DNA from 3 places in the Bacillus sp. N6 genome. Region 3 is predicted to be linked to each of the others. Evidence: riboswitches for the same ligand, from Rfam matches in the RefSeq annotation. Region 3 holds a riboswitch; each other region holds the start of a gene.
What was found. Region 3 has a riboswitch for lysine ahead of lysA (diaminopimelate decarboxylase). Riboswitches for the same ligand answer to the same signal wherever they lie in the genome.

Region 1 (6,514 bases), 320 kb from region 3:
AGCCCATTTAATATTTGATTGCAACTCATACTCTGTTGTATTTTCATAAAAACGAATAATACTTAAAGGTACCTTCGTCACGTCAAATGACTCACTATGAAAATCAGTTATTTGATCAACTAAACCGTTGTATTCCTTACTGCCTACTAAATTGCCGCTATATAAAAAAGCCTCACCAATTGCCACACTTCCTCTTAATTTACTCATTGGTTTCCCATAGTATTTATAATTCGGAACACTCTTTTCGATCATCCAGCCGACAAATGCCGGTAACGCTACTCCAATTCCGTTGACAACACCGTGAATCCAAACCATTTGAGCAATTGTAATCGTCATTACATGCTTCAAATTCCCGTATGAGTATATAAGTGAGAACATAATTGTAACCATGAGTGTACTAGACGAAACGATTAAAAGAATCTTTGCACTGATAGCATTAAATTTTACTCTCCAAACGTAAAATCCATACCCATAAATCGCACATAAATATAGGAACACTGCAAAAAATTCAAATACTCTTGAGTATGTAATTCCTATTGCAACTGTCATAGGTGAAATCATGATGATAAACATAATAGCATCATATACTTTACTTCTCTTTTCTCTTTTTCTCCCTATTAAACCAGCTGATAATGGCAATAGAAACGCCGAATAATGAAAATGCGCTGCTGTGAGTAAAACAATGTCAGAGCTAAAATGCATAATTGAAAGTGTTGCTACTGAAGCAAAAAACCAAAAACCACCTAAAAACAAATAAATAAACGCACTATCTATGGCGATCTCTTCTAACGGCTTCCATCCTCTTTCTAGCAATCTACTTACACCAAATAACGCAACAATTCCTGTATATACAAACCAAACTAGCGCAAATACATTGTAATTTGTGACGAAAGCTAGCATTGCACAAATTGCTGCGATTGGATATAAAAACGATACGAATTTATAAAATAATAAATACGATTCATCTCTTTTTCTTTTATCAATAATACAAAGTGACATTGGTATAAATAATAAAACAGATAATAATATAATTGCTTCAACAGGATTTATATTCGACCACTCATATATTAGAAAAACAACATAACAAGCAAGCCCAAATATTATATTTTTCATATCGTTTATTTCCTTTCCACAAATGTTCCCTTATATGAAAAAAGCGAGCCAATTAACGGGTTTCGTACTTGTACATGAATTCGAAAACACTGTAGTGTTGCATCATAACTTTCAACAATTTTTGCTTCACCATACAAAAATTTTGGTAACGGCATTTTTCTTCCAAACATATAAAACCATTGTTTCTTTGAAGAAATATGCATTGCCCCTAACTCATCGATATGAAAATGCAGTGTAGAAACGAGTATATGTGGTTCGCCAAAATAATCTACAATTTCATTTTCGTTTCCATCCAATTGCATAACTGCGTTAAAATATCTTTTCTTATTATGAAAATAAAAAGTACGGTTCCACCTTACTAATTCTTGTCCATATTCATCTCGCTCAGCTATGTTTTGTATCGTAAATGGAATTTCCTCTCCTCGTTCCGAGAAAAACATTCGAAACTTCGATGCAATTTTTAATATAAATTTCACGAAAAAAGAGCCACCGTAAATTTCATCCATCTTTCCTTCACCTGTAAAACTATTCTCTTCTGTAATCGCATAACGCTTCTGCAATTCAGGATGAAGATTTTTATAGGTATCCCCTAATAATCGTTCATATATATTAGCCATACACTTATCCCTTTCTCGCCCTATTGCAATTTTTCGCTCTTGGTAAATCGAAACTATTTATATAACCGACAATTGATAACCCCATTAGAAGAACATTTAATGTAATCGGATTAAACGGCCCTGTAAAGCTTGCAATATTCGTAAATCCTGCCGCTAATGTTAAAACTAGTAATACAATAATATGCAGTATAAATAATTTTCGTTTTGTTATTGGCAACAGCCATACAACACCGAAAATTATTTCTAACACCCCAATTATTTTAAGTATATATACACTATTTTCATTTGAACCGATTAATACAGAAAGCATCTTTACTTCTTCTAAATGAGTAAAAAGTAGTTTTGGCACTATCCCTTGATATATCCATACAAAAGCAAATAAAAAACATACGAGCCAATACGTCATTGTTCTTCTAATTAGTAACCTAGGATGAAGCCCCTTTTCTAACCATAATTTTAAGGCATCAAAACTCCAAGCAGTCGCCCAACCTAATAACGGACGAAAAATATAGGAATCTATCACATTTCCTATACGACCAAATCTTGTATCATAATCATATTGTGTCTCAAAATGGATGTATTCTTTATTCGGCGTATACTTCCAATAACCACGTCCTATTTGAATAAGAGATAATGTATTATCCGTCCAAAATTTTAAAGAAGAAATTCTTTCACCAGTTTCTTTTCTTATTTCACCTATTGATTCCCCTTCTCCAGCTATTTCAAGCCCAAATCCAATCTTTGTTTTATACAAAAACTTCTGTGGTTCTCCTTCTTTTTTCTCTAAATACGAAATTTCAGTAAAGCGAGCATCCCACTCCGTATGTATATCTGGTTCTTGCGTATATTCCCATAATTTTCCCATCGTCGTGTTCATTTTTGTCGCAACATAAATAGGCTGTTTCCTTTTCATTCTCCCACCTCCTATGCACTATAAGTTTAATGTACATGCAATGAATTTATTTTGCTACATTTTTCACAAACTTCCTCAGAAAAAAGAAAGAATTTTTAAAATATATATAAAACACTTGATTCCCCGAAAAATTTAAATTATTATAAAACAAATGTTACCAACAACTTCATAAATCAAACACTCTCGCCTAAAACGTGAGATAGAGGTTGCGATACTTATGAGTATTCTAATGGAGACACAGAGATGTCTATGAACTTAGATGAAAGGAAGTATTGCCGAAATTGATAAGTTTCTCTGCATTTATCAATTGGGGCTGTTTTCGAATAGAAACAGAACTGTCATATGTACAGACGTGTACGTATGAAGAGCTATCTACAAAAAAGAGATATCATTTTTTATGATATTCCTTTTTTGGCGGTTTTTTTATTAGCTCCGTTTTCTGTTTCCCTTTTCCTGTAACAGCACCATCCTCACTTATTTGAGATGGTGTTTTTTGTTTGTCTTTATGGTAACTACAGGAGTATTGGGATTTATATATTTCCTAATCTATTCTTAAAAATAGACGAAAGAAGGAATTTGTAATGGAAACAATTGTTCAAAAATTTGGTGGCACTTCTGTCGGAAGCGTCGAGCGCATTCAACATGTAGCAAATTTAATTATTGAAGAATATGAACGAGGTCATAGCGTTGTCTCTGTCGTTTCAGCAATGGGAAAAAGCACGGATGAACTTGTCGCACTCGCTAACGCAATTACAGAAAATCCAAGTAAACGCGAAATGAATATGCTTCTATCGACAGGAGAGCAAGTAACTATTTCATTATTAACGATGGCACTACAAGTAAAAGGGTATAACGCGATTTCATTAACAGGATGGCAAGCTGGTATTACGACAGAATCTGTACATAGTAGTGCACGGATTACTGAAATTAATACAGATCGAATTCAGTCTTATCTTACTAAAGGCACGATTGTTATTGTAGCTGGTTTCCAAGGAGTCAGTGAAGATTTTGAAATTACAACGCTTGGACGAGGCGGTTCTGATACAACTGCTGTCGCATTAGCTGCTGCACTAAACGCAAAAAAATGTGATATTTACACAGATGTGACCGGCGTATATACGACGGATCCACGAGTTGTAAAAGATGCTTATAAATTAGATGAAATTTCTTATGACGAAATGTTAGAACTTGCAAACCTCGGTGCTGGTGTATTACACCCGCGTGCTGTTGAGTTTGCTAAAAATCATAATGTCATTTTAGAAGTTCGCTCAAGTATGGAACAAGAAAACGGAACAATTGTAAAAGGAGAATGTAACATGGAACAACAATCAATCGTTAAAGGTATTGCATTTGAGGATAACATTACACGTGTCACAATTAAAGGACTAGAACAAGGCTCGCTTTCAACAGTTTTCTCTACATTAGCAGCGGCACATATTAATGTAGATATCATCATTCAAAGTATTACAAATGAAGGAACTGTACATCTCTCTTTCTCCATTCACTCGAATGATTTAAGAGAAACTTTAAAAGTTTTGGAACAAAATCAAGAAACTCTTCACTACGAATCTGTAGAACATGAAAATCACTTAGCAAAAGTATCAATCGTAGGATCTGGCATGGTATCTAACCCTGGTGTCGCTGCAAATATGTTTACTACTTTAAAAGAAGAAGATATTCATATTAAAATGGTAAGTACATCAGAAATTAAAGTGTCTGTCGTTATTGACCGCCTTCATTTAGTAACAGGTGTTGAGGCACTGCATCAATCATTTATGGCGAAAATTGAGCCTTTAGTGCAAATGAGCTAATTTGATATGCTCAGTAACACTTATAAAAAAATCATATTAATCTACTTCCTTCCTATTAAATAAAGGCTGTTCGTTAACAAGATGCTATATGACATATAAAAAAACACCTTGTCAATTTTTCCTATACTGTGACAAGGTGCTTTTGACTGAAAGGAATTTGTGACTACTTAGTAGTATAATTATGAGGATGATTAAATAATGAACTTTTATACATAAGGAGATAAGACTATGGCAAAAAACAAATTACTACGAATGGACAATGTCAGCATCGTTGTAGAATCTCTTGATAACGCAATCTCTTTCTTCGAGGAAATTGGCTTGAACCTCGAAGGGCGAGCCAATGTCGAAGGTGAATGGGCTGGTCGCGTAACTGGACTCGGCTCTCAGTGCGTAGAGATTGCTATGATGGTCACTCCAGATGGCCACAACCGAATTGAACTTTCGCGATTTCTCACCCCTCCTACTATAGCAGATCACCGAAATGCTCCTGTAAACGCCCTCGGTTATCTACGCGTCATGTTCACCGTTCAAGATATTGACGAAATGGTATCCAGACTCACTAAGCATGGTGCAGAGCTCGTTGGTGAAGTAGTTCAGTACGAGAACTCGTATCGTCTCTGCTACATTCGTGGAGTGGAAGGAATTTTAATCGGTTTAGCGGAAGAACTCGGTAATAAATAAGCAAGTGAAGTTTTGTAAAAAGGCACTATCATTGAATAAAACGTAGACTCTTAAGCGATTTTATTATTATATTTTCAACCCCGTCCTAAATTTAGAACGGGGTTATGCTTGTTTGAGCTTTTAAAATTAAATAACTTTATTATCATTTTACATATAGATTTCAAGGATCTACCCAAATAGCTTTCATATTACAAATATCCTAAAGTCATTATAATACAATAAAAATATTCGTTATACCCTTTCCTAGGAAATATAACTAACTCTTCTCACTTTTTATCACATATATCTTTTCGCTCTTTCTCTTGAAAAAACGATTTATATTCATTCAAAATAACTTTCTTCACATTCGAATAAAAAACCATCATGAATAGTGCAACTCCTAATACAAATACTTGTATTCCTTCATAATCAATGCATGCACTCATAATTAGCAATCCAAACCCAATATAAAAACCAAAATCATTCTCTTTCTCAAAATCCTCATCTTCTTCATCAATATGTATTTTTTCTTTAATATTCTGTTTCCCTTTTATTAACTCATCAAGCGTAACATTGTACATTTCGCTTAGTAAAATTAGATTATCAATATCAGGATAACTTTTATCATTTTCCCATTTGTACACTGCTTGCCTCGTCACACCAATCTTTTTAGCAACATCCTCTTGCGAAAACCCCTTTGATTCTCGTAGTTTTTTTAGCTGCTCTCCTATGCTCATAACGTCCCCTCCTTTAACAAATTATTACATAAAAAGAGATGTAATAGAAAGAAACCATTAGTAAAATTCACTGTAAACCATTCGTTTACACAATAAAAAGAGAGGATAACTCTTTGAGCTACCCTCTCTTACTTCTATTAAAACAAATGAATGTTTTCTTTCTTGCAAGCTGCACGTAAATCGTCAGGCCATACAGAAGATTGAACTTCACCGATATGAGCTTTACGTAAGAAGTACATGCACATTCTTGATTGTCCAATGCCACCGCCGATTGTTAATGGTAGTACGTCTTCTAGTATACCTTTATGGAAATCATACTCACGTTTGAAGTCTTCACCAGTTTTCGTTAACTGCTCATCAAGCGATTTACTATCAACACGAATTCCCATTGATGATAATTCAAATGAAGATTGTAGTACTGGGTGCCAGAATAAAATGTCCCCGTTTAATTTCCAATCGTCATAATCAGCCGCGCGTCCGTCATGCTTTTCACCTGAACGAAGTGCATCACCAATTCCAATAATAAAGACTGCACCGTGTTCTTTTGCAATTGCGTGTTCACGATCTTTCGGTGTTAATTCTGGATATTTATCTTCTAGTTCTTGGGAAGTAATGAAAACAATCTCTTCTGGTAAATACTTTCCAAGGAACGGATATTTTTCA
Region 2 (6,514 bases), 1.6 Mb from region 3:
AAATGAGAAACTATCCCGAGAGCAACAAGCTCAATTACTACAAAATAATGATATTCAGATTTCTAGAATGAATGTCTTAATTCAGAATTTGTTAAAAGTAGCAAAAATTGATGCAAAAGCGATTTCGTTTGATAAAGAGCCAGGGAATTTAGTAGATACGACTGAGGAAGTACTAAATCGCTTGCAAAGCATGATAAGTGATAAAAATATTTTGATTGATTGGAATGCACCAAGAGAAATAGTCGTTATTCACGACAAATTATGGATGCAGGAAGCTTTGTTAAACCTGTTGAAGAATGCAATCGAACATTCTAAACCCGGTGGTAAAATAATGATTCAGGCCAAAAATTCTCCAATCTATACAGAACTAGTAATCCAAGACTTTGGAGAGGGAATTTCAGCTGAAGAATTACCTCATATTTTTGAACGATTCTATAAATCAAGTAGTTCTAAAAAGCACGGATCGACCGGAATTGGATTGGCACTTGTCAAAGCTATTATAGAGGCACATCACGCCTTAATTACAGTTGAAAGTGAAAAAAATGCTTATACAAAATTTACAATTATTTTTATGAAATTTTAATAACAGTTTGGTATATATTTTAATCTTTTTAATATAAAGGGGTTTTTTTATGTTTAATAGATTGAAGTGTTTTCTTTTATCTGAGAAAGAAATAGTTGATACTGTGAAAAAATACAAGGAGGAAAAAATACACGTTTCCATAATAAAAGATTTTTTAGGGGATTTAATCATAATAAGAACTTTTACATTTTTAATGTTTGTTCCAGTATCAACTTTTATTTTTTCAGTTATAATTTATGGAGCTGTTTTCTTTTTATCAGGCATTAAGATTACTGTTTGGGGCATCACTATAATGTTATTAGTTCCAATAACATTACTTTTCTATATGAATATAACTAATACATCAATTATTATTACTGATTTAGTGAGAAAATTTTTATTAACCATAAAATATCTAAATCCATTTTACTCAATCATAAATAAACCTTGGCTCTTTATTTTTGAATTATTAATTGGTTTTTTATATGTATTTCTGCTATCTTTATTTTCTATTTGGATAGTATTACATTCATTAGAAATAGATTTTTCTGAATTTAGTTCGGAGGACAATCGAAGTTTTCAATTTTCAATTATTATTTTACATACAGCAATTTATTTGTTTATAAGAGTTCATGGCCAGTATTGTAAGACAACTAAGCAAAAAATTAAAAAGCTGAAAATGAAGTTTTATTTATGGTTTTGTTCTATGATTGCAAGTATTGTATATATATTTGAATCACTCTTTAATTATATGAATGGAATCCAAGCAATTTATTTTATTTTTGTTTTAATGATTGCTTTAGAAAGAACAGTGACACATTATAAGAAATTTATAGATTTTTTAGAATGTGAAAATTTGTATGAAAAATATTTTTAGAGAGAAAAGTCTTTTGAAATATAAAAAGTTATACCTACTAAATGCTGGACGAGTAAAAAAACGCTATTCTTTTTCTAGAATCATAGGAAAAGATAGCGTTTTTATTTAATATACTCAAAAACAAAAATCTTTTGGTAAAGTACCATTTTTAATCACCGTTCGTAACCCATGCTTTATAATCCAAGAGTTAATAGGATGCTGTTTATCACGTAATTGCTGTAACCACTGAAAAACGAGTTCTTTATCTTCTTTCGTAATATCGTTAATATGATTGGCTACAGATTTTTGAACATATTTAGAAGGGTCATTCATTAATGGTTCAAGAAGTTGTAAATTGTACTTAAAATCACCTTTTAGAGCTCCTATTTTTTTAGCCCAAGGAAGCCTTGGTCTTGTACCTTCAGAAACTAATCTCCTAATGTGGCTGTTTTCGTCATGAATCCACTGTTGTAATATGTTTAGTGTATCTTCATGGTATGTTTCAAGAAAGGGCCGAATGGCATATTCAGCAGTATTCCTTTTCGTTATTTCATACATTGCATTAAACGAGATTTTAAAATCGTTAAGCCCATATTTTTCAACGTATTTTGCAATAGGCATGTACATATATCCATTTGTAAATGTGCCTACTTCTGTTGTATTTTCTGGTCCTAATGTTTTCAGTAATATATGTATTGCGGCATTAAAATCTTTTTGTAAAGCATTGTGTAATTCATCTGCAATTACTTCAATACGCTGTTTTAACTCTAAATTTTCAACTTTACAAGCTACAGAATCTACAAAGATGCTTTTAGAGAAACAAGGATCGTGTTTACAAATAGAATCAGCTATTTTTTCTGCTAATTCTTCATTAAATAAAAATTTTAACGGAACATATTTACCCATTTTTTCACCTCGGTGGTCAAATGAAAACAATTTTTATTTTTTAATCGACAATCCATAAACCAAAGTCTCACTCGGAGTCGTAACACTAAAACCTGTCGTCTTATAATCAAGTTTCACCGTATCACCAGTGTAGTCTTTCGTGAATGAATCCATTTGTACGATAAGCTCTGCATCTTCATATACAACATCATCTGCGTTATATGTATCCCAAATTAAATCGACATCAACGAAAATACTACAAGAGTTCGTCATTGTTCCTCTAATGCGAACGATTTTTTTATCTTCACGTTCTAATCTATGTATAGCTGCTTTCGCTTCATCAGTAATGCGAATGTTCATTATATCCCAACCTTTATTTATATTTCCTTTATTATTGCAAAAACAGGAGCAATAGGGAAGTAAAGAGGTTTGCAACAAAAAACGAGCAAACAAATTTGTTTGCTCGTTTCACTTTATTTTAGTTCACATTTATCAAGTGGAATCACTTTTGTTTTTTTCGTAAATTTATAACCTAACCATAGTACTAAGAAGAGTGGTAAACCGATGTAAGAAACGAGTACACCGTTCCAATCAATTGCTTCACCCATAAATGCGCCGTAGTTTTGTCCTAAAATTACGATGATACAAAGTGTAAATGCGAAGATTGGACCGAATGGGAACCATTTTGCTCTATATGGTAAGTCATTTAAATCTTTTCCTTGTGCGATATATGCTTTACGGAAACGGTAATGACTAATTGCAATTCCAACCCATGCGATAAAACCAGACATTCCGGATGCGTTTAATAACCAAATGTATACAACACCATCACCGAATAAAGAAGCAATGAAAGCAATACTACCAACAATTGACGTTACGATTAACGCGTTAACAGGTACACCGCGGCTATCTAATTTACCAAGAAACTTTGGTGCTTTTCCTTGGCGTGCTAAATCCCAAAGCATACGAGTTGATGCATACATACCAGAGTTACCAGCAGATAGTACAGCAGTTAAAATAACAGCGTTCATAACAGAAGCAGCAAAGGCAACGCCCGCTTTTTCAAAAATAAGTGTAAACGGACTTACTGTAACATCACTTGCAGCAAGGCTTTCAGTTGTATAAGGAATTAATAAACCGATAACGAGAATCGCAAGGATATAGAATAAAAGAATACGCCAAAAGATTGAACGAATTGCTTTTGGGATATTACGTTCTGGATCAGACGTTTCACCAGCAGCTACTCCTAATAGTTCAGTACCTTGGAATGAGAAACCAGCTGCCATAAACACACCGATAATTGCCATGATACCGCCGTTAAATGGTGCATCTGCAACAGTGAAGTTTTTAAATCCAACCGTTTCACCGCCCATAATTCCAAAAATCATCATGAAACCAACAATTAAAAAGATAATAATCGTAACTACTTTAATAAGTGCGAACCAATATTCAGATTCACCAAACCCTTTAACAGATAAATAGTTTAAAAGGAAAATAATAGCTAAACATAATCCGCTCCAAATAAGAGAAGGGGTATCTGGGAACCAAAATTTCATAATTAATGTTACGGCTGCAAGTTCAGCAGCAATCGTAATTGCCCAGTTATACCAATAGTTCCATCCAAGTGCAAAGCCAAGTGATGGATCAACAAATTTTGTTGCATACGTGCTAAAAGATCCAGTAACAGGCATGTAAGCTGCAAGTTCAGCTAAGCTTGTCATTAAAAAATAAACCATAATTCCAATTGCGGCGTATGCAATTAATGCGCCACCAGGTCCAGCTGTATGGATGACACCACCGCTGGCAAGAAATAGTCCGGTACCAATTGTACCACCGAGAGAAATCATCGTAAGGTGACGAGATTTTAATCCGCGTTTTAATTCACCTTGTCCTTGTGTAGTTTGCGTTTTAGAGGTAGATTGATTTGTTGCGCTATTCATGTTCAACACTCCTTTTCTTGTAGGTTAGGAAGGAGCGGGGGAGAAAAATACAAAAAACCGCCAAAGGAATTTGGCGGAACGTTTCACAAATAACCACCCCATCATACCCTTCCGTTAAGATAGCACCCCACGTTTACACGGTAATTTTGTAAACGTGACAGTTCTGTTCCTTTCGGAGACAGCCCCAGCTCATATTTCCAGAGAAGAAATATAAACTTCGGCAACTTTTCCTTTCAAACGGAGTCAGCTGACATTCTCTGTGTCTCGTCCGTTTTACTATTAAAAGTCGCAACCTCTACCTCATCGGATTGATGAGGATTTATATATTGCTAAGATTTTTAATATATGGCAATTGTAATGACTTTCTGAATATATTGCAAGATATTTTGTTAGGAAAAGTCAAAAAATATCGGTTATTGTATAGGAAACGCTTGCAAAACTCCACCCGAACCTACTATTATGTAGCAATAAGCAAAGAAAAAATTGTTATACAAATGTTTCGCAAAAAATATTGAAAAACCCTCTAAATTAAAAGAAAATTCAGAAAAATATAATTCGACATTCATAATAAAGCCATATTATTTGTTATAATTAGAGTAACGTTTAAGCAAAAAGGGGAAATCAAAATGAAATTAGAAACAGAAAGGCTCTATATAGTGCCGTGTACAGAAGAGAGGATTCAAGTCGCTAACGAGCAAGGATACAATAGCGGCCCGCATATTGTAGGGCATGTAAAGAATGTAAAACAAGATGTGGCTTTATTACCATGGGGGGCGTGGTATGTTCTTCGGAAAGAAGATGATAGCGTTTTAGGTGATATTGGGTTTAAAGGGAAACCAAACGAGAATCAAACAGTGGAAATTGGCTATGGATTTATTGAGAAATATTGGAATATGGGCTATGCAACAGAAGCTGTAAGAGAACTAATCGATTGGGCTTTCAAAACAGGAGAGGTAGAAACAATAATTGCAGAGACACTTCTAGATAATTATAGTTCGATTCGTGTTTTAGAAAAGTTACATATGAAGAGAGTAAATGCTACAGAAACGATGATTAATTGGAAAATAGAAAAATAAAAAATACCGCTCTAAATTGGGCGGTATTTTTTATAGTTATGGTAGCATTTGCTTCTGATCATTTGGATACTCAGCGGTTGATGCGTTAGGACGATTGGAATGATTTCGAACAGCGATGAAAATAGAAATAATAACGACAAGACCAACTGCAACGTAAGAAATTGAAATAATAGTTGGATCCACTTTAAATGTAGTAAGCAGTGTACGTATATTCGTAAAGATAATAAGACCGCCAACTAATACCCCAAGTAAATGTGCTGGAACGATACGAACTAACCATGCAGCAATTGGAGCTGCGACAATACCGCCAAGCATTAACGCAAATACCCAAACCCAGCTTACTTGTTCCCAGCCAAGTGAGATGAAGAAGCCAATTGTTGCAGCGAGTGAAACAGGAAATTCACTCGTATCTACAGATCCAATAACTTTTCTAGCTTCATTTCCTCTTGCTAGAAGAACAGGCGTCGTAATCGGCCCCCAACCACCGCCACCAGTTGAATCAACGAATCCAGCGAATAAACCAAGCGGCACAAGTTGTTTTGCAGACATACGCTTATTTGAAGTGACAATTTGTTTTTGAATGATGAATCGTAATAAAATATAAACCCCTAAAGTAAATAAAAATACGGAAATGTACGGTTTGATTACATCGCCAGGCAAATTACTTAAAAAACATGCCCCAACAAATGCGCCGATTGCCCCAGGTAATGTAAGCCTGGAAACTGTATATTTATCAACGTTTCCAAATTTGATATGAGATGCGCCAGAAGCTGCAGTTGTAACCACTTCAGCTAAATGAACGGACGCGGAAGCTACAGCCGGTGCAATACCAAACATTAATAATAGTGAAGTAGACGTTACCCCATACGCCATTCCAAGTGCTCCATCGATCAATTGAGCGAAAAATCCGATAATAGCAAAGACAATTAATTTCTGCATAAATAATCCCCCTGTAATAATAAATGAAAAAGACACTTTTCCCGTATGAGAAAAGTGCCTTTGGTTTTTCCAATCAGCAATAATTAAATTTGTTTCATTATAATACATATTAATCGTATAAATCAACTAGGTTTTAAAGTTTTTGAATTGAATGAAAGAAAAATAAAATATACAATAAAAGGATGGAGAGAAAGGGGAGAAAGACATGTTACGATTTGATCATCTCGTTCACACAGTTCATGGTACACCGGAGGAA
Region 3 (6,514 bases):
AAAATCTGATCCCTTGCTTTCTGTAATAAATTCTTAATTAGTGTATGAAAGTTTACTTATTTTATCATACCATAAATTTATTCCTCATACGAAAGAAATTACCAATTTGTGAAAGATTTCATAGAAGGATGATTTAAAAATTAAGTGAAAATAAAAAGAGGAAGCAACTTGTATAAAGTTGCTTCCTTTACTATTCAAATTTCGTTGTCATCGTTCCAGTTTTATATTGATTATTAGGATCGAAACGTAATAAATCTCCATAAATTAATTTATCGGAGAGTTTTAATTCTGTTTTTGCTTTTTCAATATACGGCTGACATAGCGTCATATCAGCTTCTTCACCCGTACTTCTTTTGTAGCACATATTTTTTGTATAAACATACTCTTCAGAAACAAAGCTACCATCACGCATTACCATAAGCGGGTCTTTTTCTTTAATAAATAAGTCAGTTCCAAATTCAACGGATTTATTTGTTTTAATACCAAGTAAATGAAGGAGCGTTGGTTTAATATCAATTTGACCAGATACTTTAGAAACAACTTTTCCTTCTTGACCAGGCACATGAATAATAAGAGGAACTCGTTGTAATTGCATAGAATCGAATGGTGTAATAGTATCTTTTCCTAGGAACTGTGCCATAGCTGCATTATGGTTTTCGGAAATACCATAATGATCACCATAAATGACAATAACGGAATTATCATACAGTCCTTCTTCTTTTAATTGTTTAATAAATAATTTAAGAGCTTCATCTGTGTAACGAACAGTTGGGAAGTAGCGGTTTACAACACCACTTTCTGAGTTGAATTCATCAACATATTGGTCTTCCGGATTTAGAAGAAACGGAAAATGATTTGTTAATGTAATAAATTTTGTATAGAACGGTTGCGGTAAAGATTTTAACTTTGGAATAGATTGTTCAAAGAACTGTTTATCTTTTAATCCCCAACCGACAGACATTTGTTCCGTTCCTGCGTAATCATTTAAATTAAAGTAACGATCATATCCAAGCGCAGGATACATTACATCCCGATTCCAAAACGTTTTATCATTTGAATGGAAGACGGCAGAAGAATATCCGTATTTCTTTAATTGTTCTGGTGTCGCTGTGTATTCGTTTGTTGCATGAGTAAAGAATACAGAACCACGATCTAGCGGATAAAGTGAGTTTTCAACGATAAATTCAGCATCAGAAGTTTTGCCTTGTCCAGTTTGATGATAGAAGTTATCGAAATAGAAACTATCCTTAATAAATTCATTTAAAAATGGGGTAATTTCTTTTCCATTTATTTTTTTATTAATAACAAAGCTTTGTGTAGATTCCATTGAAATTAAAATTACATTTTTACCTTTTGCAGCTCCAAATAAGTTTTTATCAACTTGTTTGTCTTTTGAGTCTGTATAGTTTTTGATTTCAGAAAATCCATCCCCACTTGCAAATACACGCTCAGCTGAAGACTTGGATTGAAGTGTAATATCAAATAGATGATATGTGTATAAACCTAAATTCTTTACGACAGTTTGACGGTCAAATGAGCGCGAGAACATTTGTGGTTTATAAATAACTGATACAACAATTTGTAGTGCTAATAAAGCTGTTACACCGCTAAAGAAAGTTCGCTTCTCTGAGCGGGAAAGTGGTGTTTTGTCGCCAAATGATGGGAATTTACGCGAAATAAACATTAAAATAATTGCATCTGCAAATAAAAGTAATGTTTTGTACGTAAAGAGTTCTTTTATACTTGTCCCTAAATCAGCCATATTGTTTGTTTGGAATAAAACCGGGAAAGTAACGAAATCGTTATAGAATCCATAAAACATTGCGTTTCCAAATAAAATAAATGACAGTATAAAACTGATTCCAATTATAATTCGGTTTCGGTGCTTAGATGCAAGTAAAGCTAAGCCGAAAAATAAAAGTAACGCAGCTAGTGGATTAATAAAAAGCATGAATTCTTCAAAGAAATTATCAATTTTAATATCAAATGCTAGCTTGTACACAATATATGTTTTAATCCATAGTAAAACGACTGCAACGAGTGCAAATCGCAGTTTTGGAAACAGATGTTGTAGCATAATATACTCCTCTCCTAAAAAGCATGACAGTTCTTGTGAGTCAGTTTGCTTAACGACTCATTTTATATATACGAACAGTCCTTTGTTATTATGATTATTATACTATGAGTATCATTATACGAAAATAAAAGAGAGTTGTGGGCTTTTTTATAATAATCGAGTAGAAAAAGAGTGGTGGGAGACAATAAAACAGAATTTCTATGTATGATAATTATCGTACGCAGAAAGAATCGCGTGATAATACGGAGGTTATAATGCGAAAATTATTATATTTTATAGCATGTAGTAGTGTTATACTTTTTACCTCACCGAGTGTGTCAATAGCTCAATATGATGCACCTCTTATGGAAGATGCACTTTATTCTGTTTTATTTCCAAAAATAAATAAAGCAATTGAAAAACAATATGGAAGTTTGAAACCGTATCAATGTCCTAAAATTATTAGTTTAAAAAAAGTGTATAGCGGTACATATTTATTTCAAGCAAGTATTGAAGTGACAAAGTATGAACGTGTTGCTGGGAAAATTGCTCCCCCATTTGAGAAGGTAACGATTACATTTAATAACGAAGAAGGCGAATGGGAAGTGAAAAAGATTTCAGTAAAGCGCTTACCAAATGATACAAAATTAAACTGTAAAAAAACAATATAAAAAATTGTTTGACAAATAAAATGGTCCTTTGGTATTGTTAATAGCAACAATTAGATGTTTGAAAATTAAATAGACTTACCTCATCTACTCTCAAAGGTAGAGGCCGCGATAGGAAAGAGTAAGCTATGGGAGATTTCATGGAATCTGTGATCATAGGCTGAAAGGGACTATTGCCGAAATATAAGAATAACCATCTTATTCATATATTGGGACTACATTGAATAAATGTAGTACTGTCATAAGATTTATTTTATGGAGAGCTATTTGGAGATGTTGATGCGGTTTCTTATTTTGAGGAGATAACAACTCGTTTATTTTTTCAATATATATTTTTCCTAATAAGAAACGCGTGTGAACATTGTTCCGCGCGTTTTTTGTCTATCTAAAAGCGTGCTGCAATGAATAGAAGATTGGGGTTATGAGTTTTAGAGGAAATAAGGGAGGAATTTAAATGTATTTACACGGCACAAGCCGAATTAATGGGCAAGGACACTTAGAAATTGGAGGGTGCGATACGACGCAGCTAGCAAAGCAATACGGAACACCACTTTATGTATACGATGAAGAGTCTATTCGAGGAAAATGCCGAGCATTTCATCGTGCTTTTAAAGAAAGTGGTTTCTCTTATCAAGTAGCATATGCAAGCAAGGCGTTCTTGTGCATGGAGATGTGCCGAGTAGCTCGTGAAGAGAATATGTCATTAGACGTTGTTTCTGGAGGAGAATTATATACTGCGCTCCAAGCAGGATTTCCAGCATCACGTATTCATTTTCATGGAAATAATAAAACAGAAGAAGAGATAGTGATGGCTCTTCAGGCGAATATCGGTTGTTTTGTCGTAGATAATTTCTTTGAATTAGAAGTTTTACACGATTTAGCGATGCAACATGGAAAGTTTGTGAACATATTAATTCGTGTAACGCCTGGAGTAGAGGCGCACACACATGAATATATTACAACAGGCCAAGATGATTCGAAATTTGGATTTGGCGTTTCAAACGGTCAAGCGATGCAGGCAATTGGATTTGCTTTACAAAAATCCAATTATAATGTGCTAGGGATTCATTCACATATCGGATCGCAAATATTTGAAACAGCTGGCTTTGTTCGAGCGATTGAAGTTCTTCGCCAATTTTTAGAAGAAGTGAGAGAGCAAACAAACTATGTAGTAAAAGTGTTAAATGTAGGCGGGGGATTTGGAATACGCTACACAGAGTCGGATACACCGTTAACTCTTGAGACATATGTGCGAGCTGTAACAAGTGCAGTGAGAGAACAATTTACTGTATGTGAATATCCATTGCCAGAAATATGGATTGAACCAGGCCGTAGCATTGTAGGTGATGCTGGGACAACAATTTATACAGTTGGATCTGTGAAAGATATTCCTGGTATTCGGAAATATGTATCAGTCGATGGTGGAATGACAGATAATTTAAGACCTGCTTTATATAGTGCGCGTTATGAAGCAATGTTAGCGAATCGAGGGAATGATGAGAATGAGGAACTCGTTTCGATTGCGGGGAAATGTTGTGAGAGCGGAGATATGTTGATTTGGGATATTCATTTACCGAAAGTCGCTTCTGCTGATTTACTAGCAGTTTCCTGTACAGGAGCCTACGGGTACTCGATGGCGAATAATTACAATCGGATTCGAAGACCAGCCGTTGTCTTTGCAAAAGGCGGAACATCGCAAGTAGTTGTGGAACGCGAAACATATGAAAATATTATTGGGAACGATCGCATACGTATTAAAGAGCTTGTTTAAATAGAAAAAGGAGTTGTTCGGATGGGCAATTCCTTTTTTGTAAAATAAAATAATTAAAATATATCGGAAAACTAGGATTGAAAAAAATCAGAATTGTGATAAAATACAAATACAAAGCTTATCAAGAGAAGCGGAGGGAACTGGCCCGAAGAAGCTCGGCAACCTGCTTATAGAAAGCAAGGTGCTAAATCCAGCAAAATGGAATCCATTTTGAAAGATAAGGTAAAATATATTACCGAACAGTCTTTTCGAAATGGGAAAGATTTTTTTTATGAATAAAAAGGGGGGCTGTTCGCGTGGGTGTACGGGAACATTTTGATGAAGTATCCGAGAAGATTGAAGCGATGCTTGCTGATATGAAATATGGCTCAATTACAATTGTTGTGCAAGATGGAAAAGTAATTCAGTTAGAGAAAAGTGAAAAAGTACGTTTAAAGTGAAAAGCGCTGACTAGAAAAACTAGAGGCGGTTTTAACCTATTTTCATTAGGTTAAAACCGTCTTTTTGCTTTTACAGGGGGAAAAAACATGTTGACGTATGAAACGTGGGAAGAAAATGTTGTTTCGTTTTCGGAAGAAGATGAAACAAAAGGCGCGTTATCAGTATTAAATTGGGCTTATGAAGAGTATAAAGATGAAATCGTCTACGCATGTAGCTTTGGGGTGGAAGGTATGGTATTGCTGCACCTTATAAACCAAGTAAATCCATCTGCTAAAGTTGTATTTTTGGATACAAATGTTCATTTTCAAGAAACATATGAATTAATTCAAAGAGTGAGGGAACGATTTCCTTCATTGAATATTATAGAAAAGCAGCCAGAACTTACACTTGATGAACAGGCGAAGTTGCATGGTGAAAAACTGTGGGAGAGCAATCCGAATCTTTGTTGTAAGATTAGAAAAATTTCACCTTTAGAAAAATCATTAGTCGTGGAAAAAGCATGGATATCGGGCTTAAGAAGGGAACAATCAGAAACACGTAAGCATACAAAGTTTATAAATCAAGATCATCGTTTTCAATCTATTAAAGTTTGTCCACTTATTCATTGGACGTGGAAAGAAGTTTGGCGATATGTATACAAACATAGCTTGCCGTATAACCCGTTGCATGATGTTGGCTATCCAAGTATTGGGTGTGAGAAATGTACTTTACCTGTAGGGGATGGTGGCGATTCAAGAGATGGTAGATGGGCTGGGAAAGTGAAAACCGAATGTGGTCTTCATTATCAATAAGATGAATCTTGAAATAAAGCTAAGAGGGGATATAGAAAATGAGCACAGTAAACGAATTAGTAAACCGTATAGATGAGACATATGATATATCACAAATTGAAAAAGAAATTAAATTAGACAACATTGCTTTAAGTGATTTAGAACTATTGGCGACAGGTGGATATAGCCCGCTTACTGGTTTTTTGGGGAAGGAAGATTATGATTCAGTCGTAGAAACGCTTCGTTTAGCAAATGGTAGTGTGTGGAGTATACCAATTACATTACCGGTAACAGAAGAAGTCGCAGAAAGCCTGAAGACCGGAGAGGAAGTAAAGCTTGTCAACAATGGAAATATATATGGTGCTATTAAAATAGAAGATATTTTCGTACCAGATAAAGAAAAAGAAGCGTTACTTGTATATAAAACAACTGATGAGGCTCATCCAGGAGTGAAAAAATTATATGAACGACCAAACGTTTACGTTGGAGGAACTATTATTCTAACAAAACGCTTTGAAAATAATCAATTTCCTTCTTATCATTTAGACCCAATTGAAACGAGAGAAGAATTTAAAAAACGTGGGTGGAAAACAGTAGTCGGATTTCAAACGAGAAACCCGGTACATCGTGCCCATGAGTATATTCAAAAATCTGCTCTTGAAATTGTAGATGGTCTCTTTTTAAATCCACTCGTTGGAGAAACGAAATCGGATGATATTCCTGCTGATGTAAGAATGGAAAGCTATGAAGTACTCCTTCAAAACTATTATCCGAAAAATCGTGTCTTTTTAAGTGTATTTCCTGCTGC

Region 1: linked by a shared signal. The riboswitch ahead of ACUXVC_RS08910 (aspartate kinase) and the one ahead of lysA (diaminopimelate decarboxylase) in region 3 are both predicted to bind lysine.
Region 2: linked by a shared signal. The riboswitch ahead of ACUXVC_RS15335 (amino acid permease) and the one ahead of lysA (diaminopimelate decarboxylase) in region 3 are both predicted to bind lysine.

The regions. Positions count from the first base shown of each region.
Region 1 covers NZ_CM127843.1:1,701,971-1,708,484, reverse strand. Annotated here, with positions in the region: gene ACUXVC_RS08925 (YndJ family protein) at 1-1,113, opposite strand, end outside; gene ACUXVC_RS08920 (DUF4166 domain-containing protein) at 1,119-1,730, opposite strand; gene ACUXVC_RS08915 (DoxX-like family protein) at 1,735-2,643, opposite strand; lysine riboswitch at 2,836-3,022, shown strand; gene ACUXVC_RS08910 (aspartate kinase) at 3,225-4,454, shown strand; gene ACUXVC_RS08905 (VOC family protein) at 4,683-5,135, shown strand; gene ACUXVC_RS08900 (helix-turn-helix domain-containing protein) at 5,402-5,851, opposite strand; gene asnA (aspartate--ammonia ligase) at 5,989-6,514, opposite strand, start outside.
Region 2 covers NZ_CM127843.1:2,973,657-2,980,170, reverse strand. Annotated here, with positions in the region: gene ACUXVC_RS15355 (HAMP domain-containing sensor histidine kinase) at 1-583, shown strand, start outside; gene ACUXVC_RS15350 (hypothetical protein) at 633-1,439, shown strand; gene ACUXVC_RS15345 (DNA alkylation repair protein) at 1,554-2,324, opposite strand; gene ACUXVC_RS15340 (iron-sulfur cluster biosynthesis family protein) at 2,358-2,663, opposite strand; gene ACUXVC_RS15335 (amino acid permease) at 2,777-4,243, opposite strand; lysine riboswitch at 4,356-4,549, opposite strand; gene ACUXVC_RS15330 (GNAT family N-acetyltransferase) at 4,870-5,319, shown strand; gene ACUXVC_RS15325 (sulfite exporter TauE/SafE family protein) at 5,356-6,258, opposite strand; gene ACUXVC_RS15320 (VOC family protein) at 6,464-6,514, shown strand, end outside.
Region 3 covers NZ_CM127843.1:1,377,754-1,384,267, forward strand. Annotated here, with positions in the region: gene pssA (CDP-diacylglycerol--serine O-phosphatidyltransferase) at 1-2, opposite strand, end outside; gene ACUXVC_RS07190 (LTA synthase family protein) at 191-2,077, opposite strand; gene ACUXVC_RS07195 (DUF3888 domain-containing protein) at 2,332-2,727, shown strand; lysine riboswitch at 2,817-2,998, shown strand; gene lysA (diaminopimelate decarboxylase) at 3,179-4,495, shown strand; SAM riboswitch class I at 4,611-4,719, shown strand; gene ACUXVC_RS07205 (YezD family protein) at 4,792-4,935, shown strand; gene ACUXVC_RS07210 (phosphoadenylyl-sulfate reductase) at 5,023-5,727, shown strand; gene sat (sulfate adenylyltransferase) at 5,766-6,514, shown strand, end outside.